DNA from 2 places in the Desulfitobacterium dehalogenans ATCC 51507 genome. Region 1 is predicted to be linked to the other one. Evidence: riboswitches for the same ligand, from Rfam matches in the RefSeq annotation. Region 1 holds a riboswitch; the other holds the start of a gene.
What was found. A riboswitch is a leader RNA that binds a small molecule or an ion and turns the genes downstream of it on or off. The one in region 1 is predicted to bind S-adenosylmethionine.

Region 1 (16,040 bases):
TCCCTAAGACAGGGGAAACCTTATCCTTTGGTGGAGTAACTGTGGGAACCAGCTCAGGAAAAGAGCTGGATATGGCCATGGTTCCAGAGATGAAAACCATCAAGAATAATGAGACTTTAGCCACCATATCTCCTAAATTGCTTGCTGAAGCGGAGATAGATAGTAAAAAAGTTCTTTTGGTGGGAGTACAATTTGCTGAAGAGCTGCGCTTAAAAAAATGGTGGACTATTGATGGATTAGCAGATGGGCAACTTCCAAAAGATGACGAGATTCTGATCGGTAGTGAAGTGGCACGGATCCTTAATCTCAGCCCTCAACATGAGGTTGAGATTAAAGGAGAAATGTTCCGGGTAGGGGGAATTATCAAACCCACAGGCTCCATGGAAAATGACCAGGCGATTTTTATGGATTTACCCACCTTGCAAAAAGTTGAACATAAGCCCACTGCTATTAGTCTTATTGAAGCAGCAGTTCTTTGCTACACCTGTCCTATTGAAGATGTCACCCTACAATTAAGTGAAAAACTCCCCGATGCTAAAGTGACCGCTCTCCAGTCCACATTAGAAGCAAGGGACGATACCGTCGCCCAATTTAGCCTTTTTGCTACAGTGATATCAGTGATTCTGCTTATCACCAGTGGGTTTGTGGTGGCTATGTCCATGATCTCGGCTGTTAAAGAGCGGACGCGAGATATTGGGGTTCTGCGAGCTATTGGCTTTCGGAAAAAGCATATACTACGCATGTTCTTTTATGAAGTCAGTCTGGTCGGCGGTTTGGGAGGTTTAATGGGCTTTGTTTTGGGCATGGGGCTGGCTATGCAATTTGGCTCTTCTTTGGCTCAACTTACCCTTCAGATACCCTTTCAGCCTATGCTTGCCCTTTACTCCTTGGTGGCTGCCCTGATGATCAGCTTCCTTGCCACTATCTATCCAGCCTGGAAGGCAACTAAGCTCGATCCTGCTGAAGCCCTGCGTTACTTCTAAAAAATCTGCTTTACTTCTATCTCGGAGGGTATTTATGACACTTAACCACATCGCCCTGCAAAATCTACGTAGAAGGCCGGGCAAAACTCTATTTCTGATCCTGACATTTGCCTTTATCGTCTCCACTATCTCTGCCTTAACCATCCTAGCGCTGGTAATGAAGGAAGATTTGCAGAAGAGTTTAACCGAATATGGTGCCAATGTAGTGATTAGCCCTCGTTCCGAGCACCTGAACTTAAGCTATGGAGGATTATCTGTCTCCGGGGTGGAGTATGAGGTCAAGAAGCTGGACGCCGATGCTGTAGAGATGATCTCCCAAGAGATGGGCCCGGAAGTGACCATTGCTCCCAAAGTTATTGGCTCGGCAGAAGCCATGGGCAAGACCTTCATGATTATCGGTGTTGACTTTGACCAAGAGCTTAAGATAAAGCCCTGGTGGAAGATTGAAGGTAGGGTCGCCGAGGATAATCAGTTGGTAATCGGTTCTCAGTTGGCCATGAATTCTAACCTGAAGATTGGGGATATCCTGGATTTAGGAAAAGGGAAGTACCCTGTGGTGGGAATTATGGAAGAAACGGGAGGAGCAGAGGACCAAGGAGTATTTACAACGATCAATACCGCTAGATCTTTTACAGATATAACCTCCGAATGGTCTTTAATCGAACTCAATACGCAAGACACGGCACAAACCGTAACCCAACTAACTTCTGTTCTACGGTCGGCTAACGTCACAGAAGTGACTCAGCTTGTCCAAGGCTCCAAAGAGAGTCTGGAGCGTTTTGCCAGCTTTTCCTCAACCATCTCTTTAGCCATGGGGTTAATCGGGGCCTTAGTGATTATCGTAACTTTGGCCGGAAATGTCCATGACCGGGCTCGTGAACTTGGCGTGCTTCGGGCTATTGGCTTTCGCCAAAGGCATATACTATCCTTGCTTGGTCGTGAAGTGCTGATCACCAGCCTTACTGGAAGCCTTCTAGGATATATCATAGGAGTATTTGTCCCCCTTGTACTGGGACCGCTTTTAGGTTATAGTAACTTCGCCTTTGCGCCTCACGTCGGTTTAGGAAGCGCCCTGATTGCCGGATCTCTTCTGGTAGGAGTGCTGGCAATGATTTATCCTGCATGGCGAATACTTAAGCTGAATTTACAGGATGTTCTTAAGTTCATATAAGGTGAGGAATCCGCACCAACAAGCACTGCATGAGGTAAAAATTCGTTATGCAGTGCTTGTTTTTTTATTTATGTTGACAAGATTATCTTATACTGATTAAAGGATTAGAAGGAGATATATTCCGGTTTAGCGAAGTTAAACGATAAAAATGAAGGAGTATACATAGAAGGGAAATCGGCAGGAAATGGGTTGTTTTAAGGGAGGGGAAAGAATGAACCAGCGTGAGATTGCAAGTATAGGGTGTAAGCTTATCGGGATATTCTTTATCGTTCAAGGGTCCAGACTGCTTTCGCTTAATGTACCTGTAGCGGCAAATATGATAGCTGATTATAGTATGGTAAACATTTTTTATTCTTTAATTACAATTCTATTTGGTGTTTTACTGTGGTACTTTTCTGATAAATTAGCTAAAGTTTTGGTTAAAAAAAGGAATCAAAATGAGGTCATCGGATTAGGGGCTAGTGATCTACAGAGAATAGGCTTTTCAGTATTGGGACTTTATTTTATTGGGCACTCATTGCCGGAATTGGTGACTAAATTAGCCAGCTTGCATACTGCTAGCTATGGATTACCGGAACCCACCGGGTTAAGGGTGCTTTTTTTGGGAGGACCAACAACCGAATTGCTTATTGGAATAGGCATTTTTCTTGGTTCACAGGGGTTGGTTAATCTATTGAATCTTATTAGAACAGCTGGATTAAAGAGAGAAAGCGATTCGGAATTAGAAGAATGATAGTATCTTAAAGCAGCTGCATATCGTTGAAACATTGCGGAAATTTTTACCGGGAGGACATAGGAATGGAGTATCATATTCGACCCATAGAAATTGGTGATGGCAAAGGTATAAATGAGTTGAGGCGTATGCCTGGCGTTTTTGAAAATGTTCTAGGCATTCCGTCCGAGCGGGCAAAGAGGAATGAGGAGTTTATCGCCAACTTAGATGTCAACCAGCATCAATTTGTGGCGGTAGCCAGGCTTCAAGATGGACAGGAAGTGATAATAGGAAGTGCAGGCTTAACGGTATATCCTAATCATCGCATGCGGCATAGTGGTGCTATCGGTATAATGATTCATAAAGACTACCAAAATCAGGGTGTTGGCAGTGCCTTGTTAGGAAGACTTATAGATGTTGCGGACAACTGGCTAATGTTAGTTAGAATCGAATTAACTGTATTTGTAGACAATGCTAGAGCCATACATTTGTATGAAAGGTTTGGATTTGAAAAAGAAGGAATAAAGCGCTTGGCGGCAATAAGAAATGGAAAATATGAAGATGAATATCTAATGGCCAGAATAAACAGAGCAAATTATAATCTTCAGTCTTAACTTAACCTGTGGGGGTGAGCGATGCCTGAGTGGTTTAGTATGGTTTTATGGATTTTTGTGCTATTTGCAGGAATAGTATTGTTACACTTACCTATAGTAAAAGATATATTGACTGGGTGAGGGAAAGGCTCCCCTTGCCCGATGAGAAGATAAAGTTAACGGAAAGGAGCGGGGGAATCGGCCTCGTTACACTTTCCGTACTCAGTTTATTAAAATTGCTTTTAATGGGATAACTCTGTATGCTTAAAACAGGTGGAGAAGAATTAAGTATAATCAGCACCGGAGGAGTTACTGAAGCATAGTTGTTATTGTTTTAAAGAGGAAATGATTATGGCAGCAAAAAGAAATCGATGGACTTACCTTATCTTTGTTGGAGTAACAATAATACTTGGCTTAAGCAGCCGGCAGTTTTCGGGGTATTTGCCCTATACAATCAATCTTTACTTGGGAGATGCCTTATGGGCACTTATGGTTTTCTTTATGTTTTGCTTTATTTTCAGGTTGAAAGGAACCGGCTGGCTTGCTGCAGTAGCTTTGCTTTTCACCTTTGGAATTGAAATCAGTCAGCTTTATCATGCTCCCTGGATTGATGCTATAAGGCAAACCCGGCTGGGTGGTTTGGTGCTAGGGTATGGCTTTTTGTGGAGGGATTTAGTAGCCTATACCATCGGAGTAGCGGTGGGAGCAGTTATAGATAGGTTGATAAACTCTTACCTACCTTGACATATACGTATACATACTTAAAGTATGTATATAAAGATGGAGTACTACTATGGCACGGAATAAATATCCTGAAGTAACGATAAACCGCATTCTCGATACATCCATGAAATTATTTATGTCCAAAGGATATGAGCATACGACGATACAGGATATCATCGATGAATTGGGAGATTTGAGTAAAGGCGCTATTTATCATCACTTCAAGTCAAAAGAAGAAATTATGGATGCGGTGAATAAAAGATTAGCTGAGCAGGGGATAGCGGATATAAAAACAGTTGCTCACGATACCGGCATATCCGGGTTGGATAAACTTTGTAAGATGCTTATGTTTTCTATACAATCGGCCCAACACGAGGCTCTCGATCAGACCGTACCGCCGTTTCTTAGAAATCCTCAATTATTGGCTCTTCATATGCGAGATACTATGGGCTCTGCAGCCGACCTGCTTACAGGTGTTATTGAGGAAGGTATTAGAGATGGATCCATTCATACAGCTCAACCCCGTCGGCTTGCCCAGATGATTCTCTTATTTTTTAACGTTTGGTTTAACCCGTGGATGTATTCTTGGACTCCCAATGAGTTAAAGGACATAATTTTCTTTGCAAGAAATGTATTTGAAGAAATAGGGGTCCCTATATTTACGGAAGAGGTTCTTCAATCCATTAACGAACTCCATTCGCTTTCCCAAAAACAGAAATAGCTATTCTTTACAGGTGGATGTAGAGAATAGCTATTATTTTAAAAAGATACATACCAAACGTCGGTATATTTTAGAAATAGGAGATGTGAGTATGAGTATCAATTCAACCAATACAAAACAGCCATGGAAGAGAAGCTTTTTTACGATAACTATCGGTCAAACAATTTCTATAGTTGGAAGTTCAGCGGTACAGTTTACGTTTTATCTAACAGGTATCGCGTTTTTTATCATTACAAGCATTAGCCTTCTTTTGGTTGTGAGGTGCTCATAAAGCCTTTCCTACAAACACTTTCATAATCTCCGGCTCAAACTGGGTCAATGACGCTACAGCTCCGCTATGGCTTCCACTTTAGTCTTTGTCTTCTCCCGGTCCTAATACCGTTTTATGAGTAAGATATACGTTAGAAATAAAATAAAGGTTTGGAAATGTGCTCAATAAAATGTTACACTTATTAGATAATCAATCAGGAGATATTGAGGAGAAGTGCGGATATGAATTTGTGGAAAAGGCTTGTGTATTTATTTTTAGGCACTTTTTTACTATCCTTCGGAATTGTTATGACCATGAAAGCCAATTTAGGTTATGCCCCCTGGGATGTGTTCCATCGGGGGACTGCCGATACTGTCGGCATCACAATTGGAAATGTTTCTATAGTGGCCAGTTTGGTGATCTCTATCATAGTCGTTTTGCTTGGAGAGAAGTTGGGTATTGGCACTATCTTTAATATATTTGCTATCGGAATTTATATTGACTTACTGTTACCCTTAAAACTAATCCCTGAGATGCAGAGTTTTATTCCAGGGATGATTATGCTCATCCTTGGATTATTCCTTTGCGCCTTTAGCTCCTATCTCTATATTGCCTCTGGTTTTGGAGCAGGCCCAAGGGATAGTCTAATGGTGGCTTTAGAGAGAAAGACTAAATTATCGATAGGGCTTTGCCGTGGGATTATTGAAGTAACGGTATGTTTGATCGGCTGGATTTTGGGCGGACCCGTAGGAATTGGTACAGTTATTTCTGCATTTGGAATAGGGATCTGCGTACAAACGGTCTTTGCTTGGGTGAAATTTGATGCGACTTCGGTCAAACATGAGACCATTGATGAGACCGTTAAGAATCTGAAGGGGTTTTATAAGAAATCCGTTGGAGAAGATGCCTAAAGCATCTGCTTTAAAGCTTGTTCTAAATCTCCAATGAGATCCTCGGCGGCTTCGATACCTAGGGATAACCGGAGAAGACAATCGTCCACCCCAAGCCTTGCCCTTACTTCGTGAGGAATATCAGCATGGGTTTGGGTAGCGGGATAAGTGATTAGAGATTCTACACCACCAAGGCTCTCTGCATAGGAAATAATCTTGAGAGATTTTAATATTTCGGGGATTAAGCTGGGACTTTTTACTCGGAAAGATAGCATAGCACCAAAGCCTCGGGCTTGTTCAAGCTGAGTTGCATATCCGGGATGATGCTCAAGTCCGGGATAATAGACCTCGGTGACAAGGGGATGCATCTCCAGCCATTGTGCAATCTGGAGGGCATTTTCTTCTTGTGCTCTCATGCGCAGGGCCAAGGTTTTCAAACCCCGGATAATTAGCCAGGAATCTTGGGGGCCTAATGTAGCGCCGAGAGAGTTCTGCAAACGTCCAAAGCGAGCTGCAAGCTCTTCTCCTTGAACCACTACGAGGCCCGCCACGACATCATTATGACCACCGAGATATTTGGTGCCACTATGAATAACAATGTCTGCACCCAGGTTCAGTGGTTTTTGCAAATAGGGTGTAAGAAAAGTATTGTCCACTATATTTAAGAGACCGTGCATCTGGCACAAGGAAGCGATCCCCTTAAGGTCGGCAACCTTCATTAGAGGGTTGGTCGGTGTTTCGGTGAAGATGGCTTTTGTGTCGGGGCGGATCTCTTTTTCTATGGCCCTGAGATTGCTGGAATCCACAAAGGTCACTTGAAGACCAAAGCGGTTGAAGACTTCCTTAAGGATGCGATAGGTTCCCCCATAAAGATCTTCTGTAACAAGGAGATGATCTCCTTGAGAAAATAAGGAGAGAATAGTGGTGATGGCGCCCATGCCTGAAGAAAAAGCAAACCCTTTGGTACCTTCTTCTATGCTTGCCATAGCGTCTTCCAGAATTTGGCGGGTAGGGTTGCCGGTTCGTGAGTAATCAAAGCCTGTGCTTTCACCGAAGCCAGGGTGAGCAAAGGTGGATGAATGGTAAATTGGAAAGCTAATCGCTCCATTGGGATCTCGGCGGTTGCCGATCTGAGCCAGTTCGGTTAAAATATTCATTCTCATTCCTCCTCTTTAGACACTTGAGCAATCAATAAAGTTGTTGTGCGTAAACAAAAACGACCTCGAAAGAGGTCGTGAATTGTTTCCACGTCCTCTTATCTTCGAACCTAATAGTTCTCTGGATTTAGCACCTCACATATGCAGGTTGCCGGGCTTCATTGGGCCAGTCCCTCCGCCACTCTCGATAAGAGCTTTGACATAAGTCCATATTTAATTCGTTTTAGCTTAATAAGATATTTAGATAATACTATACTATTCCTATGGGCTTTGCAAGTGAATTTTTCGTGTTCTAGTGTACTTCGTTCTGAAAAGAGGAAAATCCTAGCTTTTTGAGAATATCTTAGTTAAGCGGAGCTAAAATTCAGTTCCATGTGTGCAAGCATTAGAGAGTACCCTAACCGAGAGAAAATTCATGACTGTGTAAAGGAGTAAGGTATGAAAAAGAGGGGAGAGTCATAACAATGGAGGCAATCCTTGTATATCCAATATTACTTTTCATTATTATCTTTCTTGCTGTAAGGCTGGCTATACAGCCATTGATCCAAAGCTCCAATGATGTTGCGGTTAATGAGGAAGGTGAGTTAAGCCTGGTCAGGTTGCGGGATATCGGGGTGCTGGATAATAATGAATTAGAAGAGGTTATACAGTTTTACAATCATAAGAAAGTTTCAAGTAAAAAGATGAAAGAATTAGAACGCTATACGAAAGTGCTTTCGGAATTAGTCGGGCAAGGAATCTTGACTCAAGAGGAGTATTCTGAAAGAATGGAGAGGCTGAGAAACTACTATGTTAGCGATAATTCTAAAGAATAGATCGATTAAAGCGTGAAATTTAATTAAGTTTGAGTAATCTGGAGGTAAATCATGCAAGCAAAGCTGAATCACTTAAAGCAAATCATTAAGGAAATGGAATCAGTTGTGGTAGCTTTTTCGGGTGGGGTGGACAGCACCTTTCTCTTAAAAGTAGTTCATGAAACTTTAGGGGATCATTGTCTTGCTGTCATCGGTGCTTCGGAAACGATGCCTTCTGCTGATTATAACAATGCTTTGCAGCAGGTTAAAGAGTTTGGGGCAAAGTTTTTAGTAATTAAAACTGAAGAAATGGACAAGGAGGAGTTTGTAAAGAACCCTCAGAACCGTTGTTTTCATTGCAAAAATGAGCTGTTTACAAAGCTTTTGAGCATTGCCCAAGAGAAGAAGATTAATTGGGTTCTTGATGGGAGTAATGCTGATGATCTAAAAGATTACCGTCCTGGCATGCAAGCAGCGAGAGCCTTGGGGGTAAGGAGTCCGTTACAAGAAGCGGGCTTGAGCAAAGAAGAGATTCGTCAATTTTCCAAGAAGATGGGACTTTCAACTTGGGATAAGCCCTCCAGTCCTTGTCTATCTTCTCGTTTTCCCTACGGAGAGGAGATCACGATCGAAAAGCTTCGGCGCGTAGAGAAAGCGGAAACTTTACTTAAAGAACTAGGATTTAAAAATTTAAGAGTGCGTTATCACCAGGATGTGGCCCGATTGGAAATTCCTAAAGAAGATTTTTTGAAACTTATGGAACTGGACCTCGATACTATCGTCAAGCCCCTCAAGGAATTAGGGTTTACCTATGTTACTCTGGATTTAGAGGGTTTTCGAAGCGGCAGTCTAAACGAAGGAATACCAATTCTGTAGCATTACTTCATAGTTCTACAGTGAAGGGATCACATTGTTCTGTAATATATCACTCTGCTCTATTGACATTACTTTGTTTACTGTCATATAATAATGAAAAATTGAATACTTCTCATCCAGAGTGGCGGAGGGACTGGCCCGATGAAACCCGGCAACCGGCCTATGTGGCAGTGGTGCTAATTCCAGCAGGATTATTCCTGGAAGATGAGCAAAAATATAAGACATAAGCTCTTCCTGGAATATGGAAGGGCTTTTTATTTGCTCTAGTTATAACATTGCAGGCACCGTCAAGGACCGACGAAGAGGAGGAATAGAGAGATGAAGGAAAATACAGTGAGTATTGGTCTATTAGGATGTGGGAACGTGGGCCAAGGGGTGGTAAAAGGAATACTACTCCATTCAAACAAAATTCTTCGCAAACTGGGGATCACACTGGTCGTAAGCAAGGCCCTTGTTCAAGATATAAGTAAAGAGCGAGCAATTGAGGGGGTTATTCTAACACAGAAACCTCAAGATATTCTCGATGACCCGGAGATTGAAGTAGTAGTGGAAGTTATGGGAGGTGAACATCCCACCTATTCTTATATCAAAGAGGCGCTAGATAAAGGAAAGCATGTAGTGACAGCCAATAAGCTATTACTGGCTCTTCATGGCGCGGAATTACAAGAAATAGCCCAGCGTAAAGGAATCTGCTTGCTTTATGAAGGGAGCGTCTTGGGAGGGATTCCGATTCTTAGAACCATTCAATATGGGCTAGCCGGAGACCAGGTGAAAAAAATTTGTGGAATTTTAAATGGGACCACTAATTATATTCTGACTCAAATGGTGGAGTCAGAGAAAGGCTATGAGGAGGCTTTGCAAGAAGCGCAAGAGGCTGGTTATGCGGAAAGTGATCCGACCATGGATGTAACTGGTTTAGATGCGGCGTGTAAACTTGTTATTCTCTGTCGGGAATGCTTTGATCTGGATATTCCTCTTGAAGAGGTGGAGATTAAAGGAATCCAAGGGCTAACCCCGGAAGAGGTCGCGGAGCAAAAAAGACAGGGACGAGTGCCTAAATTAGTTGCCGAGGCATCCATCATTGATCAGTCTTCGTCAGGACTGGAAAAAAGTCGGGAAGGAATTATTGCTAAGGTTGGTGTGCAGTGGTTATCTAGGGAAGCAATTCTAAGTCATGTCTCCGGCGTGGATAATGGCCTATCCCTGGAAACGCAGTTGGTGGGTGATCTTTTTTGGAAGGGACCTGGTGCTGGCGGATTGGCCACAGGGGGAGCGGTCTTGTCCGATATCGTTGAGATTGCAAAGAAAGTAGTTGTAGAGCGCAGCATAGGAAATGCAGCTCGTTAAATAAGGCAGGATCATATGAGCGAACTAGTTTATGCTAGTTCGTTTTTTGATGATTTCCTTTTTATCTACACGATTCGTAGGGTGATTTGACATATCTTTGCTAAAAGAAGGAATGAGAAACAGTAATAGAGAACCTACTATAAAGACATGGTAAATAATGGTATTACTCGATTCAAGTGGAAGTAAAGTTTAGGGAGGGAGCATTATCAAGAAACGAAGAATCACTCGCGGCACCTTGTTTTTCCTAGGAGTGGTATTCTGTACCTTGTTCTTGAATTTTGGTATCTTTCCTTTAAGTGCCTTTTTTAAAGGGCCCGGTTCAGAGGAACTGACTTATTCGACAACGCTGGTCACCAATCCCGAACAAACTCCACAGCAAAGAATCCAACAGCAAAGAGCCAATTATGCCGCTTATGTTAAGAAAGTAAAGACCGCAGCAGCAGCTGGTCCAAGTGAACCTGATAGCGGAGCAGTGGAAGACGAGACTCCGAAACCAGCTATCACCGAGCAAACTGAACAGCTTTTTCGTATTAATACCAATCCCTATGTTCCTGCCTTTATTTTACAGGGGAATTATGTGGTTCATGGCAGTTCGCCAAATAAGCAATATACAGCTTATATCTACCCAGATGAATGGGAAACCATCGGCGATATTTATATCAAAGATAGTGCGAGCAGTAGTTGGTTGCGACTGCAGCTAGACCAGAACTACCGAGTTAAAATGTGGCATTCTTTTGCTCCAGAAGGAAGATACACTCCAAAAAAGAAGATTCACTGGCTTAATGATAACGAGTTTATCATTATAGTCGGCTTTGCTCATGGTATAGTTTCTAAGGGTGGTGAGCTGGTTAAGGTTACTAGAGCTACCGGTAAGGCGGAGATTCTTTACCCCGCCTATCAAAAACTTAATCAAGAGGTTGTAGATTTTGAACAAGTGGGAGATGATCTAGTTCTTTATATTAATCTCATGGATGTTAATGGATTTTGTATAGAGAAGGGAGAAATCCGTGTTCCCCTGAAAGACATTGATACTTTATCACAACGAGACATTGTTTCTTAAAGCATAATAAATAAGGTCTAGTTTTTTACAAGCAGGTCCTGGCGGGCTTGCTTTGTTAGTTTCTCCATCTTTCTTTAGCTTTTTGCTAAAAGAATGGTATAATAAAAAATTGAGAACTAGCAGGAGGGATTATCCTTTGGAATTTGTGGAAATTATTGCGCAAGAACTTACCTTGCGAGCCCATCAAGTTAAAGAAGCCATACAACTCTTGGACGGGGGGAACACTATTCCCTTTATAGCTCGCTATCGTAAAGAAGCGACCGGTGAGTTGGATGAGAACGCCCTGCGCAGTATTGTTGAGCGTTTGGAGTATTTAAGAAATTTAAAGCAACGCAAAAGTGAGGTTCTGCGTTTAATTGAAGAACAAGGTAAACTTACTGAGGAGTTGGCGAATCAGATTGAGAAGGCCACAATTCTTCAAGAAGTAGAAGACCTCTATCGGCCCTACAAACAAAAACGACGGACTCGGGCTACCATGGCTAAAGAAAAGGGACTTGAGCCTCTAGCATTATGGATTCTTGAACAATATCACAAGGCTCAGCCGCTTATAGAAGCTCAAAAATATATAAATCCTGAACTTGGTGTAGAAACGCCAGAAGAGGCAATCAATGGAGCCTCAGACATTATTGCAGAAATGATCTCCGATGATGCTGCTATGCGCAAAAAGATTCGGGAAGCTACTTTCCGCCTTGGTGATATCATAGCTTCAGCGAAAAAAGCAGAAGAGCGCTCAGCCTATGAGATGTATTATGATTATCGGGAGCCTGTGAAAAAACTGCCTCCTCATCGCATCCTTGCTTTGAACCGAGGAGAAAAGGAAGAGCTCCTTAATGTGAAAGTGGAAGTTCCTTCAGAGCATATTTTAGCCCTAATCGAACAGGCTTTTGTGAAGCAAGGGCCCGCAGCGGAGATTGTACGTTCAGCTGCGGATGATGCATATAAACGCTTAATAGCACCTTCTATAGAGAGAGAAATTCGGGGTGCTCTAACCGAAAAAGCCGAAGAACAAGCTATCAGAGTCTTTGCCGAGAATTTGAGGCAACTCTTACTGCAACCTCCAGTGCGTGGGAAAGTGGTACTGGGGTTAGACCCGGGATTCCGAACGGGGTGTAAATTTGCTGTAGTTGATGATACTGGCAAGCTCTTTCATGTAGGGGTTATTTATCCCCATCCTCCCCAAAACAAGCGGGAAGAAGCGAAAAGAATGCTTAGAGATGCTATCGGAAAATATCATGTAGATGTGATCGCCATTGGAAATGGCACAGCCTCTCGAGAAACAGAGGAAGTTACTGCAGAAATGATTAGGGAAAGTGGCTTAGCTTCGGAGTATATCATCGTGAGTGAAGCTGGAGCTTCAGTGTACTCTGCGTCGAAGCTGGCGGGAGAAGAGTTTCCGGACTTTGATCTCTCATTACGTAGCGCAGTCTCCATAGCTCGGCGCTTACAGGACCCCTTGGCTGAGCTTGTTAAAATAGAACCCAAGGCCGTAGGAGTTGGGCAGTATCAGCATGATGTTCAACCCAAACGCCTTGAAGAATCCCTACATGGAGTAGTGGAATCGGCAGTTAATGCTGTTGGTGTAGATCTGAATACCGCCTCACCATCTCTCCTTCAATATGTAGCAGGTCTTAAACCTACCATTGCCAAAAATATTGTGGCTTATCGGGAAAACCACGGGAAGTTCCAAAAACGGGATCAGCTTAAAAAGGTCCCTCGTCTAGGTGAGCAGACATTTGTTCAGTGCGCCGGCTTTATTCGTATTCCCGAAGGGGTCAACCCTCTGGAAAATACACCGGTTCATCCGGAATCTTATGACCTTGCTCAAAATATTTTGCACAAGGCAGGATTCGCTCTAACAGATCTACGAGAACGCCCCAATGAGGTGCGATTGGGGATTGCCCAATTGGATCCGGAGGAATGTGCTCGGGAATTCAGTGCCGGGGTTCCCACGGTCAAAGATATTCTTGCCGCTCTGCAACGCCCTGGCCGGGATCCTCGGGAGGATTTGCCCCGACCAAAACTACGTCAGGATGTTACCCATCTAGAGGATTTACAGACTGGAATGATCCTCGAAGGAACCGTCAGGAATATCGTTGATTTTGGAGCTTTTATTGATATAGGAGTCAAACACGACGGTTTGGTGCATATATCTCAAATCAGTGAGAAGTTTATCAGGCATCCCATGGAAGTGCTTTCCGTGGGAGACATCGTTAAAGTCCGTGTCCTAGGTATCGACACCGCCCGTGAGCGAGTCAGTCTGTCTATGAGGGAAATCGCTGCAGACGCAATGGTATCTATATAGCCCTATATATAAGGATTTCAACGACTATACTATTCATAACGGAGGTAATCATGAACGCAAATACGAGCCTTTTTATCCGTAACGGTCGCATTAAGACCATGAAAGGCCAAGAATTCATCGGAAGCATCTTAGTGGAAGGCACACAAATTAAAGCCATTGGGGAGAATCTGGTTGCTCCTGAGGGAGCAGAGATCATCGAAGCCCAGGATAAGTTTGTTTTACCCGGCTTTATTGACGCCCACTGTCACGTGGGACTGGGAGAGGAGATTTACCAAAGTGAAGGGGATGATCTCAATGAAATGACTGAGCCGATCACCCCTGAACTGCGTGCAATTGATGGTATTAATCCAGAGGATGAAGGTTTACGGGATGCTCGTTTAGGGGGAGTCACCGCAGTGTTTTCCACACCGGGCAGCGGCAATGTCATTGGTGGTACAGGCGTAGTGTTGAAAACAGTCGGCAAAGTCGTGGATAAGATGATCGTACGGGAACCTGCAGGGCTAAAGGTGGCCTTTGGTGAGAATCCCAAAATGGTCTATGGCGGTGAACAAAAGAAGATGCCCATGACACGTATGGCCACTGCGGCACTTCTTCGACAAGCTCTAGTGGATGCTGAGACCTATCTGGAAAAGTTGGAGCAAGGTATTGAAGATCCAGAAAAAGTGCCCGAGCGGGATCTGGGAATGGAAAGCTTGATTCGTGTGATTAAACGTGAGATTCCTTTACGGGCCCATGCTCATCGGGCTGATGATATTATGACCGCTATTCGCATTGCTAAAGAATTTAATGTAGATCTGGTCATTGAACATTGCACTGAGGGACATAAGATTGCTGAGGAAATCGCAGAATATGGATATCCTGCTGTTGTGGGTCCTTCATTAATTAATCGGGCTAAGGTGGAGTTGAAAGATAAATCCTTTGAAACTCCTAATGTCCTAACACAAGCAGGCGTTAAGGTAGCAATTATCACAGATCATCCGGTGACTCCCATCGAACAATTGCCCCTTTGTGCAGCGCTGGTAGCACGAGCCGGTATGGATGAAGAAGAAGCTTTAAAGGCCATCACTATTAATCCGGCAGAAATTATGGGCGTGGATCATCGCCTAGGATCCTTGGAAGTGGGTAAAGATGCGGATATCGTTATTTGGAGTGAACATCCTTTTGTTTTAAAATCACATCCTGAGACTGTCATTATTAACGGCAAAATCATTAGGGATTAGGCTTTCCGGGGGGCCGGGGCCGGCATCATTTCGCTTCCGTGGGCGCTTAGCCAAACCTCAGGGTAATACCTGAAGCGAACCAGATTTTAGAACGAATAGTTAAAGGAAAGGACGGTCAGAATGGACCTAGAAGTTCAAAGCCTAAGCGCAGATTGTACTCATGCCCTTGGATACAATTTAGGAAAAGCGCTTCGTGGGGGAGATGTGGTGTGCCTCTTCGGTGATTTGGGTGCGGGAAAAACTGCATTAGCCAAAGGAGTTGGGAAGGCTTTAGCAGTACAAGAACCCATGACCAGTCCGACCTTTACTTTTCAGATTGAGTATTCAGGGATAGCTCGGGATAATCCGGTGCGGTTAATCCACATGGATTTATATCGTTTGCGTTATCCAGAAGAGGTAGAAATAATCGGAGTAGAGGATGCCTTTCAAGAAGATACTATTTGCTTGATTGAATGGCCGGGAATTGCAGAGGACATCTTACCCGATGATTCATTAGAGATCAGGATTGAAGGATCAGGGGAGGAACCACGCAGAATCGGCTTTTCTTCTCATTCGGAAGCCTGGGTAGAACGGCTCAAAGATATTATTCCTTTTGAATATTAGGAGGATCTATGAAGTATCTCACCATCGATACTACCACCAAAGTCACAGCTTTAGCCTTGGCAGAGGACGGGCAGCTGGTGGCGGAAGGCTTTTTGCATACATCCAAAACCCATTCGGAGCGGTTGATTCCTGTATTGGATCAAGTCTTAGAGGCATCAGCCTGGAAGCTTCAAGATCTCGATTTTATTGGTGTGGTGCGGGGACCAGGCTCTTTTACGGGAATCCGTATTGGGATTGCCACAGCTCAGGGCTTGGCTCAAGTGCTCAAACTTCCCTTAGTAGGTGTGCTTTCCTTGGATTCTTTGGCTTGGGCCGGACATAGCCGACCGGAAGAAATCGTACCTATTCTTGATGCAAGAAAGAATGAATGGTATACAGCTCGGTACCGATGGTCGGAAGGAGAGGAAATCCCCATACGAAGCCGGGATCCTTTCGCGGTAGAGCCAGCTCTTTGGCTTAAGGAATTGGCGGAACAGGATAAAGCCATTGTTTTTATCGGTGACGCCGTTTCGCGCTATAAAGAGAAGATTAAGACCACCTTAGGGAATAAGGCGGTGCTTCTCCCGGATTATTTGGCTTTACCACGGGGAGCGTATACTGTTCGTTGTGTTTGGAATGAATGGCAGAAGGGAACCCAG
Region 2 (16,040 bases), 1.6 Mb from region 1:
GTTCTTGCAGAAAAGCTCTTCTTAACAGATCATAAATGATAACTCGGGTTTCAAGTAAGGGTTCAATTTGTAAAATACTTTTGTTATTGTTCATTTTTTCACCCCCCTTTACACTCTCATTATCCCAGAAATCGATTTGTACAAAGTTACAAAAATCACGACATATTTTTTGTATTTTCTTTGAACTTTTAGAATCAATACAAATACAAGAACTTTTCTAGCTGTTACTAATGCACAAGGCCGCATGAAAACCTAGCAATGTAAAAAGCTGTAGTCAAGAAATTAATCATTTCATTGACTACAGCCCCTAACTCGATTGTTTCCAGCTTAATTGTTAATCCAATATCTCTTTTTTTCTTTGGGAGGATAAAAGCGAATGGATGGCTTAGTGAGCCGGATATCCGGAAATCCTTCTACTGTCGGGACTGTACCCTTCTCACCATACTTATTGAAATCATGAACTTGAAGAGCTCCTGTAGGGCATGCGGTTACACAAGCTGGAAGCAGGCCTGCCTTTTGTCGGTCAATGCAGTAATTGCATTTACCAGTTCTGTTGGCTGCGTGGTCAAACTGTGGCGCCTTATAAGGACAGGCTCCCACACAGGTCTGACAGCCTGCACAGCGATTAGAATCGATGAGAACGATCCCATCCCTTCTTTTTATATAAGCATGCTCTGGACAGACACGAAAGCACTCCGGACTTGAGCAATGATTACAGGAAATAGAGAGATAGCGCCCTTCTCCTCCATTGTCAGTGACTCTGCGCCAGGATACCGCCGCCGCTGTTTTGTTTTCATTTTTGCAGGCGAGAACACAAGAATGGCAGCCTATGCAGCGATCCACATTAAACAGAAACCCTTTGGCGTTGATCTTCGTCATTTCTTTTTCACCTCTACCCAAGAATCATAAAAAGCTGCCCCTCGGGCTCCGGTTGTATGAATCCCCATATCCGTATTTTGACCGGCCAGTAGTTGGTTGGTGGTATCACCTTGAGCCATAACCACGACTCCTTGAGGGATGTAGGGGTTAATCTCCACTCTTCGAAAACAGGATCCACGATCGTTAAGCACTATGACATGATCTTTTTCTTTAAGATTCCGTTGCTCTGCATCTTGAGGGTTAAGCTCCACTGCATCCATCTCTTGTTCAAGGTTCAGCCAGCTGAGCTCACGATATTGAGAATGAAGCCTTAACAGGCTTTGGGGAGTGAGTAAACGCAAAGGATAGGGAGATTCAATTCTCTGTTCTTTAAAACGCACCAATGCGGGCAATTGGTTTTCTTTAGCACCTCTCGACATCAGCTGGAATTTCCCGGTCTCCGTAGGATAGCCTTGGACTTCCCGGGAGACTCCCTTTAGTTTATATTTGCGGGGACCTTGAAGAAGCTCTTCCCAATTGTCAATCTCCAGCTGTTTAAGGATCTCTGGTGTCAGCTCTGCCTTAATCCAGTCCAAGGCACTTAATTGCCAAGGAAAGCTGGAGAAGTCTGGCCGGAGCCCATTCAAGACTTGAGTCAAATTACGAGCGATCTCCAGGTCACTGCGTGCTTCGTAAAATGGCGGGATAGCCTTTTGATTGATGGCAATCCACTGATGCCAGTAGCTGCTATGCAAATCATACTCTTCAAAAGGACTGGCAGCAGGCAAAACGATATCTGCTTGGGCCGTGGTTTCATTCATGAACAAATCTACCACAACGATGAGTTCCAATTGACTTACAAGTTTTCGCCAATGTTGAAGATTTTGCCCTTGGCTGAAAGGATTATGGCTTGCCAACCAGAGGAGCTTTAGCGGAGGATCCTTCAAAGCTAAAGCCTCTTGAGCAAAATGAATAATATTGAGACTTCGTACCGGTGCCTTTTCCTGCTCTGGGGGGAGGGGAAAGTTTTTAATATTGAAAGGAAAAATATCGAGCCAATTGTAGTAGTATAATCCGCCGCCTTGTTGGTGCTGATTCTTAGTAAGAGTGACTAAGGCATCGATTCCTCGTACACTCTGTCCGCCATTGGAATAACGCTGAACACCAAAACCTACCCAGGTAGCACAGGGTGATTCCAGATACATTTCAGCCAAATCTTTTATTCCCTCAAGAGGTACTCCCGTTATGGCACTGGCTTCTTCAAGGGAGACCTCGTCCCGAAGATAGCTTTCAAAAGCTTCCCAGCCATGAACATGCCTTTGAATAAAGTCCAGGTCCAAACGGCTCTCTTGCCATATATATTTGAGAACGGCCATGGCCAACAGCCCATCAGTACCCGGCTGGATCTGAAGGTAAATATCCCCTTGCGCCGCCGTTGGGGTGAATAAGGTGTCGATGACTAAAAGCTTAGCCCCTTTATCCCTGGCACGATTGATAAAGCTCCACTGATGAACAGCGGTGCGGGCAGGGTTAACTCCCCAGAGGACGATTCCCTTGGCCTTTGCCATATCTTCCGGATCGCAAAGCGCCCCTTGACCTCGGTTATAGTTTAAAGCATCTCCTCCAGCCGACAAGCATAAATCACCATGGATCTTGGTGTGAGATCCTAATCCTCTGAACATTCCCTCTGTGGCATAATGAAGAATTCCCAGGTTGCCGGAGTATTTGTCATAGCCACTGGCGAGGTTAGAACCATAGCGGTCGTGAAGTTCAATGATTTTTAAGGCGATGGTCTCCAAGGCTTCGCTCCAGCTTATGCGCTGCCAATTCCCTGAACCTCTGGGGAACTGGCGGAGGGGATACTTTAGGCGCTGAGGGCTGTATACATATTCCGTGTAGGCATAGCCCTTAGCACATAGTCGACCATGGGTATAACCATGCTTGGGATTTCCCTCAACTTTAATAAGTTTTCCGTTTTCCACAGTGGAGAGAATCCCGCAAGTCTCATAGCAATTGCGCGGGCAGACATTATGGAAAATTTGCCGATCAGTGTTCATAATTTCTCCTTAAAATCGACCAGGTACTTAATTTTAAAGGCAATAACCAAGGACACTCTGGTATCAAAATCCTCAAGATCCATGTCTAAAATTTCCTCGATTCGTTTGAGCCGATAGCGAAGGGAGTTGGGATGAAGGAAAAGGGCATTGGCCGTAGCTTTCAAATCGCAATGATAGGTAAGATAGTTCTCAAGAGTTTCTGTCAATTCATTTTTTTGTTTGTCCTGAGATTCTAACTCAGCTAACATCTCGCGATAAAACTCTAATAATTCCTGTTTATCATGGCTATAAAGTATTCTTTCTACTCCCAGTTCCCGGAAATAAACGGTGGGGCCTTTCCCTTTGAGGAGAACACTAAGCTTAACGGCCACCTTGGCCTCCTGATAGCTTCGGAATAATTCTGATGGCTGCTCATATCTTCTACCGACACCCACCCGAATCACTCGAGGTGCCAGGCGTTCCTCCGTTTGAGCCAGTACTTGATTGATGATCATATTCAGATACGCTTTAAAATCACGGCGCTTCCCACTTTCAATAGGCAAAGCTAAAATGACTTCTTCGTTTTTTTCCATGAGAATCACGGCGTTATCCAGAGGCTGAACTACGGATTGAATACTATCATGCAGGGTGGTGACAAGATAGTGATCCTGAGAATAGGACTCATAGTCCTCCAGTTCAAAGACTGTGACCACATGAGGCAGGCTCAGATCCCAGCCCCATAGCTTTGCTCTGGCAATAATATCATTATTATCTTCTATGTTTCCATAGAGCAGATCAAAAAGAAAGGCATCCTGATAATTTCGGCTGTTGTCCAAAAGTTCCGCTTCCTTTTGCAGTTCCAGGACAAAGATATTGCGAGCTTGGTGAATCAGTACTTTAAGCCGGTTGTCCTCGTCAGGTCCCGGATCACATAGATAGAGAAAGCCTAAACGCTTGGAGGCATGGCTAAGTTCAATGGCAAGAGCGTCCATTCTCGTCTCCCCTGCCTGGATCTGGACTCGTCCGGGACTAGGAGGATTAAGAGGTAAAACCTCGAAGAACTTCCCTTGACCAAATTCCTCATCGGTTAAGGAGGACTCCAAAACCCTATGTGAAGTGCTTGCGATCATAACTTCTCTACGGACAAAGTGGGAAGTGCTGTCTACAAGTTCTTTAAGACCACCACCATGAACCAGCTTATTCAATAGCTCGTTCTGAAGCTGCAAGGATTCCTCGACATTCATAATCTTCCTCCTCCCTAGAACTTTATATGTCCATTTTGTAAGATTATTTATCCATACGTTATGAGCATTATACGTTATCCTGGCAATATTCCAAAGCCTTCACCTATCTACTCATTGTAATCCTTCTTGATACTAAATACAAAAAAGGAGGGACGATCACTATCTTTGGGATAGTTAGCGCCTCTCCTTTAGGATACACAATTTTTCTTACTTAATATGTGGTTTAAATCACTCATCGGTGTAAATTTGCTCTATGAATCGGTTTCCAGTTTTATATGGAGCCAGTATTGACTTAGATATCCCCTTCTTGAAGTAATCTTCTATAGTAAAAACTGCTGGTATATAAAGCCGCAGCCGGATTATGGCCCAACACTCTATCTTTCGTGATAAGCGTGGTAACAGGAGCCTCGGAGTATTTAATAAATAAGGAATCATGCCCCACGCATAGCCCTACTATCACATTGAGATGGGTCTTTTCCTCATTGAGGAGAGTGGCTTGAAGGACAGGGTTGCATAAGGATTCATGGCATCCCTTGTTGACCTTGAGCTCTTCTGGCACTCCTACTTGAGTCTTGTCGACTGCACCTACTTTACAAATGATACCATAGCTTTCAAGCCCCTTGGCACTAAGAATTTTGGCAAAGGTTTTTGCCTCGCTCATTAATCCCACACAGGTAGCAATACCAACCTTTTTAGCCCCGATTCGTTTAGCAAAGGCTATTATTTCCTCTACTCGAGTGAGTTTACCATAATAGGTCCCTTCGATTTCAGCTGCCGCATTGGAAAGTTTGGAAACAAGGTCATCCTTACGGTATAACTCATTAATCTCTTCTACGGTTTCTTCAGAAGTATGGGTTGTTAAGCAGAATTGAGGAAAGGTCTTGTCTCTTTTATGGCAATTTAAGAGCGCACAATCCGTGCAGCTTAACTTCTTATCCTCTTGATTCATTACCATTCTCCTTCTCTATTTGCTTATAATTTGCTTATATGCCCTTGAACATAGGGATATAACCACTCATTACAATTGTAAGATCTTAAATCTTAAAACTCAAGGAGATTCAGACGTAGAAAAGCAGGGAGCTTTTCTCCCTGCTTTCTCATTCCTCGGATAGTGAAGGAACAAACGAGTCTTCTCCTTGCTTCACAGTTCGTGAATAAACAATCCGCTACGCAGCTTAGGTTCAAACCAAGTGGATTTGGGCGGCATCAGTCGCCCCGCATCAGATACTGCAAAAAGCTCTTGAATAGAGGTAGGGTATAGAGAAAAGGCACATTTCATATCGCTGTTGGTTCTTTTTTCAAGTTCCTGTAAACCACGGATTCCGCCCACAAAGTCAATGCGTTTATCTGTACGGATATCCATAATCTGCAGAATCGGCGTTAAGAGGTGATTCTGCAGCAAGGATACATCCAGCCCTTCTACAGGATCCGTTGAACGAATCTCTTCCCGAGCCCTCAGCTTATACCAAGTCCCTTCCAGCGCCATGCCAAAGGTAGCCTTCTCCTCAGGTTTATAAGGGGTATTTCCTTTTTCCTCCAATTCAAAGCCCCTTTTAATTTCTTCCAAAAATTCGGCCTTGCTCAAACCATTAAGATCTTTCACCACTCGATTATAGTCCAAGATCAACAACTGATCGTCTGGAAAGAGCACAGAAAGGAAGAAATTAAACTCCTCTTGACCCGTATAGTTGGGATGCTCTTCTCTTCGTTTCAGCCCCACCTTAACGGCAGAAGCGGTACGATGATGTCCATCGGCAATATAGATGCTTTGAATTCCGGCAAATCCTGAAGTAATCTTCTCCAAATCCCGGTCCTCCGAGATAACCCAAACGACATGCCTTACTCCATCTGATGCCATAAAATCATAGAGAGGAGTTTTCTGTTTCACTTTTTCAATCACTTCATTAATACTTGCTTGCGAGCGGTAGGTTAAAAAGATCGGGCCCGTCTGGGCATTGCACACATCCACATGATTAATACGGTCAAGCTCTTTATCTTCCCTGGTCAATTCATGCTTTTTAATCACATCTTGAAGATAATCATCAATTGCGGCGCAACCCACCAAGCCGGTTTGAGCTCTTCCGTCCATAGTAAGCTCATAGATATAGTAACAGGGTTTGGTTTCCCGGATAAAAATCCCCTCTTGAATCATTTCCTGCAAAATTTCTCTGGCCTTTTTATAGACCTCAGGATCGTAAGGATTGAAATCCTCAGGAAAGTGAGTCTCCGGACGATCCACCTTTAAAAAAGACAGGGGTTCTTTTTTTATTTCTTCAAGGGCCTCTTCGCGGTTGTATACATCATAAGGGAGGGCAGCTACTTTCCTTGCTACATCTTCCCTGGGTCTTATGGCTTGAAAGGGTCTAATCCTTGCCAAAGTATTCCCTCCTCTTGAATTGAATTCAGCTTATTTTATGACGCGGACTCTCAGTACGCCGTCAATTTCTCTGAGTTTGGCAATCATCTCTGGACCGGCCGGAGTTTCGATATCGATAAGGGTATAGGCATAGGACCCTTTGCTTTTGTTCATTAAGTCCGAGATATTGACATTTTCTTTGGCTAAGGTAGAGGTGAATTGACCTAGCATATTGGGGACGTTTTTATGATTGATGGCAATCCGCCCGGCTTGGGTGCATACTCCCATATCACAATTGGGGAAATTGACAGAATTCTTGATATTGCCATGCTCAAGGTAATTCATCATCTGCTCTACAGCCATGACCGCACAGTTTTCTTCGGATTCCGCTGTGGATGCTCCTAGATGAGGAATGGCAATAACCCCTTCCACTCCGCAGACTTTTGGGTTAGGGAAGTCTGTCACATATTTGGCAACCTTTCCTGTGCCGAGAGCTTCAAGCAAAGCATCTTCATCCACCAGGGTATCCCTGGAGAAATTCAGGATAATCACGCCGTCTTTCATTTGCTCAAAAGCTTGTTTATTGAGCATTCCACGGTTGGAATCGGTTAAGGGGACATGGATGGTAATGAAATCACATTCCCGATAAATGTCTTCTACACTTTTGATGGGTTTAATATATTTAGACAGCTTCCAGGCATGTTCAACAGAAATATAGGGGTCATAACCGCAAACATCCATTTCCATTTTATTGGCGGCATTGGCTACCAAGACGCCGATGGCACCTAAGCCTATGACTCCCAGCTTCTTGCCTTTGATTTCTGTTCCGGCAAATTTAGCTTTATTCTTTTCAACCAGTTTGGCAACTTCGGGATCCGTCTGACAGGAGCTAACCCAGTTAACTCCTCCCACAAGATTCCGGGCAGCCATAATCATGGTGGCAATCACCATCTCCTTTACCCCATTGGCATTGGCACCAGGGGTGTTAAAGACGACGATTCCTTTTTCAGCGCATTTATCCAAGGGGATGTTATTGACTCCAGCTCCAGCTCGAGCAATGGCCTCAATATCAGGAGGTAATTCCAGATCGTGCATAGAGGTACTGCGGACAAGGATACCGTTAGCATCTTCGTAACGGTCTACATTAATATAGTGATCGGTAAAAAGCTTTAATCCCGCTTCGGAAATATTATTCAGGCAATTGATTTTAAACATTAAAAACACTCCTCTTTTTATAATTCTTACTTATTTTCTGCTTCAAACTTTTTCATAAACTCCACTAAATCCTTGACCCCTTGGATCGGCATGGCATTGTAAATGCTGGCCCTCATCCCTCCCACTGTACGATAGCCTTTAAGGTTCTCAAAACCTGCGGCCTTGGCTTCTTTGATAAACTTGGCATCCAACTCCTCAGAGCCTGTCACGAAGGGAACATTCATTAAGGAGCGATCCTTTTTCACCACAGTTCCTTTAAACATGTCACTGGCATCCAAGTAATCATAAAGGATGGCAGCCTTTTCCTCGTTAATCTTTTTCATAGCCTCCAGTCCGCCCAGTTTTTTGAGCCATTTGAACACTTTACCGCAGATATATATTCCATAGACCGGCGGTGTATTATAGGCGGAGTTGTTATCGAAATGGACTTTATATTTGAGCATCGTGGGGGTCCCCGGCAAAACATCCTCCGTGATGAGGTCCTCACGAATAATGACAATCACGACCCCGGCAGGACCCACATTCTTTTGGGCTCCGGCAAAAATAAGTCCATATTTTGTAACATCAATGGGTTCAGATAGAAAATTCGAGGACATATCGGCAATCAAGGGTTTATCCCCCACATCAGGAAGTTTATTAAACTTGGTTCCAAAGATGGTATTGTTGTGGCAGATGTAGACATAGTCCGCATCCTCGGAGAATTTTAAATCTTTAAGGTCTGGAATATAGGAATAGTTCTGGTCCTCTGATGAAGCGATGACATTAATCTTTCCGTACAGCTTTCCTTCGGAAATGGCTTTCTTGGCCCACTGTCCTGTATTCAGATGATCCGCCACCCGATTCTTCATAAGGTTCATGGGAATCATGGCAAACTGTTGGGACGCCCCTCCCTGAAGAAAGAGAATTTTATAATGTTCAGGAATATTAAGCAACTCTCTTAGGTCCTGGGCGGCCTCATTCATCATCCCCTCAATCGTCTTGGAACGGTGGCTCATCTCCATAACGGACATGCCCGTTCCCTGGTAATCCAGCATTTCCTCTGCGGCTTCTCTTAGAACTTCTTCAGGCAATACTGCCGGCCCTGCTGAAAAATTGTACACTCTTTTCATTTGAAATATCCCCCTTATTTATAAATATTTATGAATGTTAACATATATTGGGTTGTCCAGGGTAGATAAAAACCCACCCCAGTCTTTGGGGCGGGTATTCCGCGGTGCCACCCAAGTTCCAGCCTTTACGGTTTACGGGCAGTAAGCCCTACCACCTTCCTCCTTCGTGTCGTTAAGGAGAAACTATGGTAGTGCGGCGCGGATAATAAATAAAACCTCTCATCCCAAATCAGGGACGAGAGGTTATTCCCGCGTTGCCACCCATGTTGCCGTAATCGGCCAACTTATGTCCGCGATATCGGGCGGAACCCGTCACAATTCATCATTGGCCACTCCAGGATGGAATCCGCTTCGCTTCTATGACTGACTTGCACCAACCGTCAGCTCTCTACACATATTCGGCACCGGATGTCCCTTCATCGTGTTGGACTATAGATCTACGCTGTTATGATTCTAATCTATTACAGGCCTTTTTGTCAAGTGTTATGGCTAAAATAATTATTTCCCTGCTTCGACATTGCCTTCTAAGCCGATCTCAGACGCGATGGCGCGCATTCCATTAATGGTCTCTTCGATGATTTCATTTAAGTCCTTACCCAGGCGGTTGGCACCGGCTTCAATGACTTCCCTGTTGACATTCTCAGCGAAGCTTTTTTGCTTCCATTTCTTTTTGACCGATTTGGTGGTCAGGTCATGAAGGCTCTTGCTGGGACGAAGCAAGGCTGTGGCTGAGACCAAGCCTGTTAATTCATCGATGGTAAACAAAACTTTTTCCACGTTCTCCCGGGGTTCTACATCATGGACCAGACCATAACCATGGCTTTCAATAGCCCGGATGAACTCCTCCGGCAATCCTTTGGGAGTAAGGATCTCCCGGGTTTTGCGACAGTGTTGATCAGGGTACATCTCAAAGTCGATATCATGCAATAACCCGATATTTCCCCAAAGGTCAGGATCTTCTTGATAAAGGGAGGCAAAATGGCGCATCACAGCTTCCACCGTTATGGAGTGACGCAATAAGGTCTCACTTTTTACATAGTCATTGAGAAGTTGCCAAGCAGCCTCTCTATCCCGTGTATAATCCAGCATCCGACATCCTTCTTTCTCATAGTTTATGGTTGGTCTTAACAGTCTCAATAGAATGATTAGACCTAGAACTTAGATATTGCCTAATTCTTCAAGGTTATAGGGTGTTTCCTGATAGACGTAGTAGTTCAGCCAATTGGCAAAAAGCAAATTAGAATGACCTCTCCACTTGACGATGGGGGTCTTCATGGGATCATCCCCAGGATAGTAGTTCTGAGGAATAGTGATGGGTAGCCCTTGGGATATATCCCGATCATACTCCGATTTTAGGGTGTGAGGATCGTATTCGGAATGACCTGTAACAAAAATCTGCCGACCGCCCTTGGTCCCGATGAGATAGACTCCGGACTCCTCAGATTCCGAAAGAATCTCCAACTCCGGCACCTTGACAATATCTTCTTTTCTTACCTCTGTATGCCTGGAGTGGGGAACATAAAAGACATCATCAAAGCCTCTGAGCAAACGGATATCCTTGCAGTTTAAGGTATGAGGGAATACGCCGAACATTTTTGCTTGTAAAGGATACTTGGGAACACCAAAGAAGTGATAAAGCCCCGCCTGGGCTCCCCAGCAAATGAAAAGCGTGGAAAAGACGTTGCTCTTACTCCAATCCATAATCTTCTGCAGTTCCGGCCAAAAATCAACCTCTTCAAAGGGCATCTGCTCAATGGGGGCACCCGTAATAATCATTCCGTCAAATTTTTGATCTTTAATACTGTCAAAGGTCTGATAATACTTAATGAGGTATTCTTCCGGGGTATTCTTGGAGAGATGGGTTTCCGGATAAAGAAGGGTAATGTCCACTTGCAAAGGAGAATTCCCTAAGAGCCTAAGAATCTGTGTTTCCGTCACGATCTTATTGGGCATGAGATTTAGAATGACAATGCTAAGAGGGCGAATGTCCTGATGCTCGGCACGCCTCTCTTCCATAATAAAGACATCTTCTTTGGTGAGTATTTCTGCTGCAGGCAGGCCATCGGGTACATTAATCGGCATAGTATTCTCCCTTCAATTACACTTGGAAAATAAAGAAAACCTCTTTCCGAGAAAGAGGGCATCGCCAAAAGTTCCTCTCTCATCTATCAATGCTTCCATCGCAGGAATTAGCACCGTTGTATTCATCAGAATACCGGTTGCTGGGTTTCATCGGGCCAGTCCCTCCACCACTCTTGATAAGAAATGGGATGTATTTAATTGCTGACGATGAAAATCGTCATTGGCACTATATTATTATATCTTTTCTTTAAAGTCAATCTGCTCTATAACAAAATTATTGAAGCACACTATATAATACAATAGATTCCTTCATGTCGTAGGCATACGGGCAGAGGCGGAAAAGCTTTTGCTCGGGTCGCGTAGCTTTACGCACAACGCTCACTCTATAGCTCCAGAGCTGGTCAACTCGCTTTCTTAACAGCTACGCCAAACCCCGCTGCTTTCTGCATGTGAACCGGTGGCTTCGCTACGTTAAGAAAGCCTCGTTGACCCGGTCGCTCTTCCGCTAAAGCCGTTCCCTTTTGTGCGTAAAGCTACACTTGCGGGTCTTTTCAACTCTTTTCCGGGTTTTTTTAAGGGTGGCTGGCGATGCCGCGAGGCAGCACCAGCAGATGATGAAAAGCTGTTCAGGTCATCAGGCAGCTTATCCCACATCACGCCCCTCAAACCCGAAAAGCAGCCTAAGGATTTTGCTTTAAGGCAGAGAACGGATTCTAAGCGAGCAGGGTAGCAATCTTCGCGAAAAGACTACAGCGGAGTCGGGTTGGAAACAGGACGTTTCCAACCGGCCATTGAGAACAAGTGCGAAAGCAGTGCTTTCGAGGAGCGAATTGGCCACGAAACCCGGGCGAGGGTTTCGCCCAAGCCGCCTCACCACAGAGAATACTTAGCGGCGCAGGTGCACCCGACGCAGCGGAAGTCTTGAGCGATTAGATTGCTCCGCGCAGCTTATGGAGTGAACGCCGAAAGCAAAATCCTGGAGAACTAGCTTTCCGGGCCTTTTTCATACTAGAAGACGGCTCTCTCCAACTAAAAGCAGGATGAGAACCGTCTTTCTCTTCATTATCCTTAGACCTATTCTATTACTAAAGTTTTCCGCCTTCGACAATTAACTCTTCAGGTTTTACATCATCTCCGTACACGGGGAGAAGAGTCTTTTTATAAGCTTGCCCCACAAAATCCTCTTTACCAATCGCTTCCAACTCTTGATTGATCCAGTTTAAGAGTTCGGTGTTGCCCTTCTTTACTGCCGGAGCAATTGTGTCCGTTCCGCCTAAAGTAGGTACACCTACAGTGAAGCCGGGATTAGATTTTGCCCAAGCAAGCACTTCCGTATTGTCATGAGCTAACGCGGCTCCTCGACCATCTTTTAAAGCTTCAAAAGCTTCCGTGTTTTGATCATACTTGAGAAGTTCGAGGTCAGGGTGATTCTTGGTTAAATAATCTTGAGCTGTGGTTCCTTTATTGACAATAACTTTCTTCCCTTTAAGCTGGTCGATGGAGGTAATCAGAGCCCCGTCAGGTGATACGAGCCCTAGAGAAACCTTCATGTAAGGATTGGCAAAATCAACCTTTTGCTTTCTTTCCTCCGTGACTGTGAAATTAGCCATGATGATATCTACCTTGTTGGATTCGAGATAAGGGACTCTGTTGGCAGCCTCAACCAATACGAATTCCACTTTGGATTCGTCCCCCAAAAGGTCTTTAGCAAAACGCTTGGCAATTTCCACGTCAAAGCCTTGATTCTGTCCATTGGAATCCACATACCCAAAAGGCGGTTTGTCGCTGAATACTCCAATCCTTAAGGTACCACGCTGTTTAATCTCTTCTAAAGATCCTGCAGAGGACGTACCATTTGAGTTATTTGCTGGGTTGGCTCCTGCTTGGCTGCACCCCACAAGCCCTCCAAGGAGTAAAGCGCCTGCTAGTGCGAGGGACAATAATCTCTTCATCTTTTTCATCGTTTCTCTCAACCTTTCTTTGCTTTTTTGTACTCTAGTATTGGAATATATTAAGAAATCGCCTAGCCCGATCCGTGCGAGGATTATTAAAGAACTCCTGAGGTCCAGCAATCTCACAAATATCACCTGAATCCATGAAAACGATTCGATCAGCCACAGCCTGGGCGAAACCCATTTCATGAGTGACGATAATCATGGTCATTCCTTGTTTGGCCAAACCCAGCATAACATCAAGAACTTCTCGAACCATTTCCGGATCAAGGGATGCTGTCACTTCGTCAAAAAGCATAATCTCGGGATTCATACATAAGGCCCTGACGATAGCGATTCTCTGCTTCTGACCTCCGGACAACTCCCTTGGAAAAACGTTTATTCTATCATATAACCCGACTCTTTCCAAGAGGACCTTGGCTTGCTCCAGCACTTGGCTTCTACCCCTGTTCTGAACTTTCGTGGGGCCAAGAAGAATATTCTCAAGCACCGTCATATGGGGAAAAAGATCATAGTTCTGGAAGACCATACCGATCTGCTGACGGATTTTTTTCCAGTCAACATTTTTTCCTATGAGGCTTTGACCTGAAAGCAGAATATCTCCCCCTTGAATGGGTTCAAGACCATTAAGACATCGGAGCAAGGTGCTTTTCCCGCATCCGGAAGGCCCTAAAACCACAATAACCTCACCCCTCTGGACTTGGAGATTAATCTCATTGAGAACAGGTTTGCCAACATACTCCTTGTGCAACGCTTTGATTTCCAACACTACTTCCTTTTTCTCTACACTCATTTAATCACCCCTAACTGCTCCACTTCGCTTCCAGCTTCTTTGCAAAACGAGATAACGGATAACACATGGTGAAGTACAACATAAAAATAAATCCATAAATCCAGAAGGAGGCAGTGGGTACCGTGAAACGAGCGTTCTCTATGATTTGTTGACCGACCTTGAGAACTTCCACTACGCCGATGAGAACCACAAGCGAGGTGGTTTTGACCATCCGTGTAGCCAAATTAATCGTGGCGGGAAGCATTCGTCTTACAGCCTGGGGAATTAAAATATATCGGTAAAGCTTCCAAAAGCTTAAACCCAAGGCTTTACCGGAGTCACTCTGATGTCGTGGCAAGGATTCTAAGGCCCCTCTAACGATGTCACCCATTTCTGCCGTTCCCCAGAGAATAAAGACAATAATAGCTATGACCTCACCCTCCAGATGGATATTAAAGGCCGCGGTAATTCCGAAATAACCGATGAATAACCAGACAAGGACGGGAATAATTCTGAAGGTTTCTAGATAAAGGCGGCAGAGCCCTTTGATCATCCTCGATTTTATAGTCATGAGAAGACCAAAGAGGATTCCCGTAAAGGTGGAAATTAAGATGGCGATGAAGGCTATTCGTGCCGTCACCAGCAATCCCTCCAGCAGGCGCATTATATTTTGTGAGGTAAAGATCATCTCAATGGCCGAACTCTGCATAACGCACCTTCCTCTCCAGCCAAGTCAGGAAAAACGATAGGGGCAAAAGAATGATCAAGTAAGAAACAACCAGCATAAAGAGAGATTCAATGGTCTGGTAATACATCCCGATGAGGTCCTTGGTTACATTCATAAGGTCCAGGATGGCGATAGCCCCGACGACGGAAGTTTCTTTCAGCAAGAAGATACAATTAGCGCCAAGGGCCGGGACACTAAAAGACAAAGCCTGAGGGAATACTACATAACGAATCAATTGCCACCGTGAAAACCCTAAGCTTAAGCCAGATTCAATCTGGGATTTGCTCACCGCCTCCATACCGCCGCGGAAAGCCTCAGCCATATAGCTGCCTCCTAAAAAGGAAAGACCAAGAATTGCACAAGTAGTCTCACTTAAGGTCACCCCCAGCTTCGTTAGCCCAAAATAGAGAAAGTAGAGCTGGATTAGCAAAGGGGTATTCCGGGAGAGCTCTATATAGACTCCCACAATAGTTTTTAAAAAAGGTACACGGTAATAGATTATTACACTGCAGATAAGGCCAAGGAGCAAAGAAAACAATGTCCCCCAGAAAGCAAGCTTTAAGGTAAGCCATGCCGCTTTCTCATATAAAGGGATATTTTGAAGAATAAATTCCCAATTTAAGTTCATGGCCGTTCTCTCTTTCAGTCAAATCTGCTGGACTTCTATACCCTAAGTCTATTCATATAATTCATATATATTTACTATGACATATCGGAATTATATATTTTAGTTACCGCTATGTCAATAACTAATTTCTTTAAATAAGCAAAAGGAGCTAACATCTTTGAACCTGGATAAGTTCACGAGATGTCAGCTCCTTATTTTCTTGTTTAATTTAGCCTCAAAGTGCTTAGAGGCTGAGAAAATTTTAATAATTTATATTAGAAAATTTCCAAGCCCACCGGGCAATGATCTGAACCCATTATTTTGTCGTAGATTAGGGCATCCTTAAGTTCATTCTTCAAGCTTTCAGAGACGCAAAAATAATCAATACGCCACCCTGCATTATTGGTTCGAGCATTGAACATATAGGACCACCAAGTGTAGGAATCTGTTTTATCCGGGTAGAAATGGCGGAAGGTATCGATAAAGCCATTCTTAAGAAGTCCACTGAACTTTGCCCGTTCTTCATCAGAGAAACCGGCGTTTTTACGGTTGGATTTGGGGTTTTTGAGATCGATCTCCGTATGGGCAACATTAAGATCTCCGCAAAAGATCACCGGTTTAGACTTTTCCAGGCTTTTAAGATAACTGAGAAACTCTTCTTCCCAGGTCATGCGATAATCTAAACGAGCCAGACCTCTTTGAGAGTTCGGGGCGTAGACGGTAACCAGGTAGAAGGTTTCAAATTCAAGGGTAATGACTCGCCCTTCTTGATCATGTTCTTCTTTACCGATTCCATAGGACACACTCAGCGGTTCATTTTTTGTAAAGACTGCGGTACCGGAATATCCTTTCTTCTGAGCAAAATTCCAATAGGCGTAATACCCCTCCAATTGGAAAGGAATCTGTTCTTCCTGAAGTTTGGTTTCCTGCAGGCAAAAGATATCCGCTTGTTCCTGTTCAAAAAAGTCCATAAAGCCCTTATTTAGACAAGCCCGCAGGCCATTAACATTCCATGATATTAATTTCATTTTATTCTCTCCTCCCCTATAAAAACCACATAATTCTTCTACACATTTGAATCC

Region 2: another riboswitch for S-adenosylmethionine. It lies ahead of metA (homoserine O-acetyltransferase MetA); the one in region 1 lies ahead of DESDE_RS06345 (trans-sulfuration enzyme family protein).

Annotation. Positions count from the first base shown of each region.
Region 1 is NC_018017.1:1,305,561-1,321,600, forward strand. Features, by position in the region: gene DESDE_RS06310 (ABC transporter permease) at 1-983, shown strand, start outside; gene DESDE_RS06315 (ABC transporter permease) at 1,018-2,154, shown strand; gene DESDE_RS06320 (hypothetical protein) at 2,366-2,887, shown strand; gene DESDE_RS06325 (GNAT family N-acetyltransferase) at 2,953-3,480, shown strand; gene DESDE_RS06330 (ribosomal maturation YjgA family protein) at 3,811-4,203, shown strand; gene DESDE_RS06335 (TetR/AcrR family transcriptional regulator) at 4,253-4,903, shown strand; gene DESDE_RS06340 (YczE/YyaS/YitT family protein) at 5,396-6,064, shown strand; gene DESDE_RS06345 (trans-sulfuration enzyme family protein) at 6,061-7,206, opposite strand; SAM riboswitch class I at 7,296-7,394, opposite strand; gene DESDE_RS06350 (hypothetical protein) at 7,665-8,015, shown strand; gene larE (ATP-dependent sacrificial sulfur transferase LarE) at 8,067-8,870, shown strand; SAM riboswitch class I at 8,980-9,081, shown strand; gene DESDE_RS06365 (homoserine dehydrogenase) at 9,189-10,217, shown strand; gene DESDE_RS06370 (DUF4652 domain-containing protein) at 10,489-11,277, shown strand; gene DESDE_RS06375 (Tex family protein) at 11,414-13,579, shown strand; gene DESDE_RS06380 (amidohydrolase) at 13,630-14,799, shown strand; gene tsaE (tRNA (adenosine(37)-N6)-threonylcarbamoyltransferase complex ATPase subunit type 1 TsaE) at 14,920-15,402, shown strand; gene tsaB (tRNA (adenosine(37)-N6)-threonylcarbamoyltransferase complex dimerization subunit type 1 TsaB) at 15,411-16,040, shown strand, end outside.
Region 2 is NC_018017.1:3,980,884-3,996,923, forward strand. Features, by position in the region: gene DESDE_RS19080 (TorD/DmsD family molecular chaperone) at 1-94, opposite strand, end outside; gene DESDE_RS19085 (4Fe-4S dicluster domain-containing protein) at 328-879, opposite strand; gene DESDE_RS19090 (molybdopterin-containing oxidoreductase family protein) at 876-2,915, opposite strand; gene DESDE_RS19095 (PucR family transcriptional regulator) at 2,912-4,138, opposite strand; gene DESDE_RS19100 (DUF1847 domain-containing protein) at 4,431-5,087, opposite strand; gene DESDE_RS19105 (DUF1015 domain-containing protein) at 5,280-6,515, opposite strand; gene DESDE_RS19110 (phosphoglycerate dehydrogenase) at 6,546-7,709, opposite strand; gene serC (3-phosphoserine/phosphohydroxythreonine transaminase) at 7,736-8,818, opposite strand; gene DESDE_RS19120 (HDIG domain-containing metalloprotein) at 9,317-9,907, opposite strand; gene metA (homoserine O-acetyltransferase MetA) at 9,977-10,900, opposite strand; SAM riboswitch class I at 10,977-11,083, opposite strand; gene DESDE_RS19130 (cysteine ABC transporter substrate-binding protein) at 11,986-12,861, opposite strand; gene DESDE_RS19135 (amino acid ABC transporter ATP-binding protein) at 12,896-13,645, opposite strand; gene DESDE_RS19140 (amino acid ABC transporter permease) at 13,656-14,333, opposite strand; gene DESDE_RS19145 (amino acid ABC transporter permease) at 14,314-14,979, opposite strand; gene DESDE_RS19150 (exodeoxyribonuclease III) at 15,234-15,986, opposite strand.